Regions from separate parts of the Cohnella sp. LGH genome, predicted to be linked through region 2. Evidence: a T-box and tRNA genes for the amino acid it is inferred to sense, from the RefSeq annotation. Region 2 holds a T-box; the other holds one or more tRNA genes.
The links. A T-box is a leader RNA that pairs with one kind of tRNA and senses whether it is charged. The one in region 2 lies ahead of tyrS (tyrosine--tRNA ligase), so its partner is inferred to be a tRNA-Tyr.
Positions count from the first base shown of each region.

Region 1: it encodes a tRNA-Tyr, which carries the amino acid that the T-box ahead of tyrS (tyrosine--tRNA ligase) is inferred to sense. The anticodon was not compared.

Region 1 is NZ_CP072117.1:7,854,160-7,857,564, reverse strand. Features, by position in the region: rRNA gene J4772_RS32290 (23S ribosomal RNA) at 1-1,242, shown strand, start outside; tRNA gene J4772_RS32285 (tRNA-Met) at 1,374-1,450, shown strand; tRNA gene J4772_RS32280 (tRNA-Val) at 1,465-1,540, shown strand; tRNA gene J4772_RS32275 (tRNA-Asp) at 1,550-1,626, shown strand; tRNA gene J4772_RS32270 (tRNA-Phe) at 1,673-1,748, shown strand; tRNA gene J4772_RS32265 (tRNA-Tyr) at 1,773-1,856, shown strand; tRNA gene J4772_RS32260 (tRNA-Lys) at 1,863-1,938, shown strand; gene J4772_RS32255 (glycoside hydrolase family protein) at 2,352-3,401, shown strand.
Region 2 is NZ_CP072117.1:4,318,287-4,321,691, forward strand. Features, by position in the region: gene tyrS (tyrosine--tRNA ligase) at 30-1,304, opposite strand; T-box leader at 1,384-1,615, opposite strand; gene J4772_RS18680 (S-layer homology domain-containing protein) at 1,682-3,405, opposite strand, start outside.

The sequences.
Region 1 (3,405 bases), 3.5 Mb from region 2:
CTAAGGCGCGCGGAAGAACTCTCGTTAAGGAACTCGGCAAAATGACCCCGTAACTTCGGGAGAAGGGGTGCCTCGGTAGGGTGAATAGCCCGAGGGGGCCGCAGTGAAGAGGCCCAAGCGACTGTTTAGCAAAAACACAGGTCTGTGCGAAGCCGTAAGGCGAAGTATACGGGCTGACGCCTGCCCGGTGCTGGAAGGTTAAGGGGAGTGGTTAGGGGCAACCCGAAGCTGTGAACCGAAGCCCCAGTAAACGGCGGCCGTAACTATAACGGTCCTAAGGTAGCGAAATTCCTTGTCAGGTAAATTCTGACCCGCACGAATGGCGTAACGACTTGGGCGCTGTCTCAACGAGAGATCCGGTGAAATTTTAGTACCTGTGAAGATGCAGGTTACCCGCGACGTGACGGAAAGACCCCATGGAGCTTTACTGTAGCTTGATATTGAACTTTGGTACGGTCTGTACAGGATAGGTGGGAGCCGATGAAGCTGGGGCGCAAGCCTCAGTGGAGGCGCCGTTGGGATACCACCCTGATCGTATCGGAGTTCTAACCTGCTGCCCTGAATCGGGCAGAGGGACCGTGTCAGGCGGACAGTTTGACTGGGGCGGTCGCCTCCTAAAAAGTAACGGAGGCGCTCTAAGGTTCCCTCAGCGCGGTTGGAAATCGCGCGAAGAGTGCAAAGGCATAAGGGAGCTTGACTGCGAGACCTACAAGTCGAGCAGGGAGGAAACTCGGACTTAGTGATCCGGTGGTACCGAATGGAAGGGCCATCGCTCAACGGATAAAAGCTACCCTGGGGATAACAGGCTTATCTCCCCCAAGAGTCCACATCGACGGGGAGGTTTGGCACCTCGATGTCGGCTCATCGCATCCTGGGGCTGAAGTAGGTCCCAAGGGTTGGGCTGTTCGCCCATTAAAGCGGTACGCGAGCTGGGTTCAGAACGTCGTGAGACAGTTCGGTCCCTATCTGTCGCGGGCGTAGGAAATTTGAGAGGGGCTGTCCTTAGTACGAGAGGACCGGGATGGACGCACCGCTGGTGTACCAGTTGTTCCGCCAGGAGCATCGCTGGGTAGCCAAGTGCGGAAGGGATAAGCGCTGAAAGCATCTAAGCGCGAAGCCTGCCTCAAGATGAGATTTCCCAATTCGTAAGACCCCTGGAAGAACACCAGGTTGATAGGCTCGGGGTGGAAGCGCAGCAATGTGTGGAGCTGACGAGTACTAATCGGTCGAGGGCTTATCCTAACATCGTGCGATGCAAATCGCTACGAACAATGCGCGAGTTTGGTTCGTATCCGGTTTTCAGGGCGCAAGCCTTGCGAATTGAAACAAACGTGTATCGGTTCAGGTATCGTGCCGAATCGTGTACTCGATGTGGCGGCGTAGCTCAGCTGGCTAGAGCATTCGGTTCATACCCGGAGGGTCAGGGGTTCAAGTCCCTTCGCCGCTACCATACCTTATTCCCATGGAGGCTTAGCTCAGCTGGGAGAGCATCTGCCTTACAAGCAGAGGGTCGGGGGTTCGATCCCCTCAGCCTCCACCATAACAATGCGGAGCCGTGGTGTAGAGGCCTAACATGCCTGCCTGTCACGCAGGAGACCGCGGGTTCGAATCCCGTCGGCTCCGCCATTTATTTTCCGATTATGCATCGGTTGCCTTTAACAGGGACAAGCAAGGCTCGATAGCTCAGCTGGTAGAGCAGAGGACTGAAAATCCTCGTGTCGGCGGTTCGATTCCGTCTCGAGCCACCATTCGTTTCATCGGGTTTCAAATATGGAGGGTTAGCGAAGTGGCCAAACGCGGGAGACTGTAAATCTCTTCCTTCGGGTTCGGTGGTTCGAATCCATCACCCTCCACCATTACCCGAGCCATTAGCTCAGTTGGTAGAGCACCTGACTTTTAATCAGGGTGTCGAAGGTTCGAGTCCTTCATGGCTCACCAGTTTTTGAACTGACAGCAGACGTTGATACGTCTGCTTTTTTGATTTATGCACAGCAGGAGGCGTAACAATTTAGGCGGAAACCCGCTTAAGAAGAAGCCCACGATAATTTGGCCGCCGAGTGGGGCCGATATAGGAGAATTTAAGGTGGAATACCCGTCCTAATTTGGCTAAAAGAGCAAAGTAAGTTGATTTAGAGTGGAAAATTCTACTTAATTTTCCCAAAACGGAAGAATTCCAGGAATAGAGCGGAAAACCCGCCTTAAAAAGCTCAAAAATAGTGCGGCCGCGAATTTAAAGCGGTTTTTCAGCTTTAAAACTACAGCGTGTACTCCCTCATCAGCGAATCGAGCGGGGGATTTGATTGCCGTCGATCGTTGGCAAAACAAATGGAGATATAAGGAGAGATCAAGGCGTGACAAATCCGATTTTCGAACGGCTGATGCCGGCTCCTGCAGGGGGCGGTTACTGTGAAAAGGACCATTATATATGGTGCGGCTCTTGTGTGCGAGGCGAGGATGGGCGTTATCATCTGTTCGCATCCCGGTGGAGCAAGGAGTTGGGCTTCGGGAGCAACTGGCTATTCAATTGCGAAGTCGTAAGGGCCTCCAGCGATGTTCCGGAAGGACCCTACAAGTATGAGGAGACCGTGCTGAGTCGAAGGGATCGTTCGTTTTTCGACGGAATGAGCCAGCATAATCCATATATTCAATACTGGAATGGCACCTACTATCTTTACTATATGGGGACTACATACGGAGGCCCGATTCCGGGACCTGGAGACGAGGTGCCGGGGGAACGGCAAATCGAGGTGTGGAACAACAAACGGATCGGACTGGCCGTAGCCTCGTCAATATTCGGTCCGTGGACACGACGGGATACGCCGTTGCTGGAGCCGCGTTTGGGCCATTGGGACTGCACAGTGACGACAAACCCCGCTGTGACGATTTTGCCCGACGGAAGGACCTATATGATTTACAAGTCGAGAGAGTACGCAGGCGCCACGTTGCAGCTCGGTATTGCGGCCGCGGATAGCCCGGAAGGCCCTTTTCGCCGACTGACGGACGATCCGATCCTGGGCTTCTCCGATCCGGATCTTCATGTGGAGGACCCTTTCCTATGGTATTCGGACGGGATGTTCCATCTGCTGATCAAGGACGATAGCAAGAACGGATCGTATGGACTGACAGGCGAGTGGGGAGCCGGAGTGTATGCGACGAGCGAGGATTGTATTGAGTGGCGGATCCATCCCGATCCGAAGGCTTACTCCAGAACGGTGATCTGGGAGGATGGCACGCTTACGGAGATGTGCAACCTGGAGAGACCGTACTTGTTGATTCAGAACGGACAACCGACGCATTTGTTTGCGGCAGCGGGTACGGGAGAAGGCCCCTACCAATTCGAGCATACCCGGAGTGTGGTTATCCCTCTGTCGTCGGATAAAGCGAAAAAAACAGGGGAGTAGAAAT
Region 2 (3,405 bases):
ATAGCTCCCGCGTCTATCGTTGTCGTACGTTATTCGAACTTAACGAGGAAGTAATTCTTCTTTCCTCTGCGAATAACCGCGTATTTGCCGTGCAGTCTGTGCTCCCGCGTCAGGACGAAATCAAGCGCCTGTTCGCGCTGTCCGTTCAAGTAAACCGCGCCTTTCTCGATGTCCTCGCGCGCTTGACGTTTCGAAGGTGCGGCCTTCGTCTCGATCAACAAGTCGAGCAGCAGCTTCTCCTCGTCGCCTTGGACAACCGTCGTCGGCATATCCTGCAGCGCCTCCACCAGCTCCGCTTCGCTAAGCTGCGTTACGTCGCCCGAGAATAGCGCCTGCGTAATCTTCTCCGCACTGACGACCGCATCCTCTCCGTGAACAAGCTTCGTTACTTCGCGAGCAAGCTCTCGCTGCGCAGCGCGCTGCTCCGGACGCTCGGTCAGCTCTTGCTCCAGCTCGGCGATCCGCTCGCGCCCCAGGAACGTGAAGTATTTCAGGAATTTGATCACGTCGTTGTCATCCGTGTTGATCCAGAACTGGTAGAAGGCATATACCGATGTTTTGTTCCGGTCGAGCCAGACGGCGCCGGATTCGGATTTGCCGAATTTCTTGCCGTCGCTCTTCGTCACGAGCGGCAGCGTCATGCCGTACGCTTCTCCCCCGCCCATTTTGCCGATCAGGTCGAGACCTGCCGTAATGTTGCCCCATTGGTCGCTTCCGCCGATCTGCAGCGAGCAGCCGTGATCCGTCAGCAGCTTGTAGAAGTCGTACGATTGCAAAATCATGTAGCTGAATTCGGTAAAGGATATGCCGTTGGCCAGACGAGAATCGACCGAATCCTTCGCCAGCATGTAGTTAACGGTGAAGTTTTTACCGATGTCGCGCAGGAACGTGATCAAGTCGAGCTGGCCTAACCAATCGTAGTTGCTAACCAGCTTGGCCGGATTGTCCGTTCCTTCGAAGTCGAGGAAGCGGGACAGCTGATCCTTCAGCCGCTCCGTCCACAAAGCTACCGTATCAGACGTGTTCAAGGAGCGCTCCGTCGAACGTCCGCTTGGGTCGCCGATCATCCCCGTGCCGCCGCCAACCAACGCAATCGGCTTATGGCCGGCTTGCTGGAAATGGCGAAGAATCAAAATCGGCAGCAGGTGGCCGATATGCAGGCTGTCCGCCGTCGGATCGAAGCCGCAGTACAGCACGACAGGCTCCTTGTTCAGCTTCTCCAGCAAACCGTCGCGATTGGTCGACTGGTAGATCAGCCCTCTGTATTCAAGATTATCGAGCAAGCTTTGATCCAGGTTTGTCATTTCGATGTCTCTCCTTTAGATAATATGTTCGGCGGACGGTGCGACGCCCGAAATCAAAAAAGACCCGCCCTGTCGTTAAGACAGGGACGAGTCATCGCGGTACCACCCTATTTGAGCATGCGCTTCATTCGCAGCTCCACCTCTCGCCCGTTAACGGCAGGCAGCCGTCTTGCCCCTTCCGCGCCGGCACGGGTTCGGGACAGGAAGCTCCGGGACGTAATTCGCCATTCGCTCGCGTACCGGCTTGCATCGACCGCCGGCTTTCTGTAACGCGAAATTCGAGGGCTACTGCTTCCCTTCATCGCTTTCGTTTATAGCTTTTATTTGAATCACTTTATCCTAACCCGAATCGATTGTCAAGCTTATGAAGCTTGACCTCAAATGAGGTTCGACTTTTCCAATAACCGCTGGATGATCAAAGCCACCTCGGCACGCGTTATCTGGCTTTGCGCGGCAATAAGGTTATTCTTCTGTCCGTTCACCAGCCCCGCTTCCACGGCGGCGGCCATCGCCTTCCTCGCCCATTCCGACACTTGCCCGGCGTCCGTAAAGGAGCCAAGTCGCTTCATCGGATCCGTAGGGACGGACAGCTTATCGTTCAGTCCGGTAAGCTCCATCGCGTTGGCGAGAATGACGACCGCCTGTTCGCGAGTCAGCTTCTCCTCAGGACGGAACGTGCCGTCCTCGAATCCGCCAACCAGCTTAAAAGCTTTAGCGGATTCAATCGCTCCGCTGAACCACGCCGTAGCGCTCACGTCCGAGTAGGAGCTGGCCGCACCCTTCGCTTGCTTAAGTCCTAGCGCCCGCACGACAATCGCCGTAAACTCTGCACGCGATACCGCCAGGTCCGGCTTGAATTGATTATCCCCAATCCCGTCGATGATGAGACGCGCCCCCATCTCGTTAACCGCGTCTTTCGCCCAATGGCGGGCTACGTCCGCGAACGAGACCGGATTCCAGACGACAGCGTACGTGCTGTTTGTCAAACTATTGAAAGTCGCTTGATAACGTCCGTTCTCTTGAACGACCTTTGTCGGTACGTGACGTACCGTTCCGTCCGGATCTATCGTCACGCCCGTCGTGATCCGATTCGGACCCGTGCCGCTAGGCAGAACGATGGACCTCTCGACATAGGAAGAGAATGACGCAATCTCTATGCTGCGCTCTCCGTACGCAGCTTCTACCGTAAATTCAAGCGCTTCGCCGACCAGCGTCAGCCCTTTTTGGGCGATGGCCCCCTGTACGGTTTTCCCCTGACTCTCGGAAGGTTTGGCTATCTTCAGCCGCACCTTGATGCCCTCGGGAGAAACATTGGAGCCAAACAAGCCGCTCACAGCTTGAAGATCGATTTGCGATGCCGGCAGCGAATACGTTCCGCCCGGCGTCTGCAGTACGATGACCATCTGTTTCTGTTGCAGCGCCTTCATCGTGCCGGCTTCGAATTCTACCTCCACGGAATCCGATTGCACCGCGACCGGAACCGTGAGCGTGCCTCCCGCTTTTTCTTCGTTTAGCTTGCTTTCCAGCTTTGCTCCGTCTACGGTAACCACCGTCTTTTTAAGCCCGTTTTCCGTCTTCGTATCCGCTTTGGCCGCGCTTTCCCCCTTGCCGTTGACGAGCACGTCCAGACCTTGTTCAGAGGCCGCCGGTCCTGCCGGCGCAGGGGCGCCTCCTCCGCCTCCTTGGGAGTTTTGCGACCATCCGGCATACAAGGTTGTGTCGGCAACCACCTTGTCGGAGGCAAACGTCCACTTGTCCGTCAGCGTCGCCTCCTTATACCAGCCACTAAAGGAATAACCGGAACGGCTCGGTCTTTGCGGCTCGGCAATCAAGGTATCGTAGTCCGCCTCGACGCTTGGCACCGCGCTGCCTCCATTCGTATTAAAGTTCACCTGGTAACGATTCAAATCCCACTTGGCATAAAGCGTACGATTCGTCGACTCGATCGGAAGCAAGTCGCCCGCCGCATAGACGGCTTCAAGATTGGCTTCATCCGTCGTCCAGCCGCCGAAAGTATGTCCCGCCTTCGCCAGGTGGCCCGTGTTGCCCAGCACCGTCGCCTCTTGTCCTGTTACGTATGCGCTCGAATCCGCGGGGACGT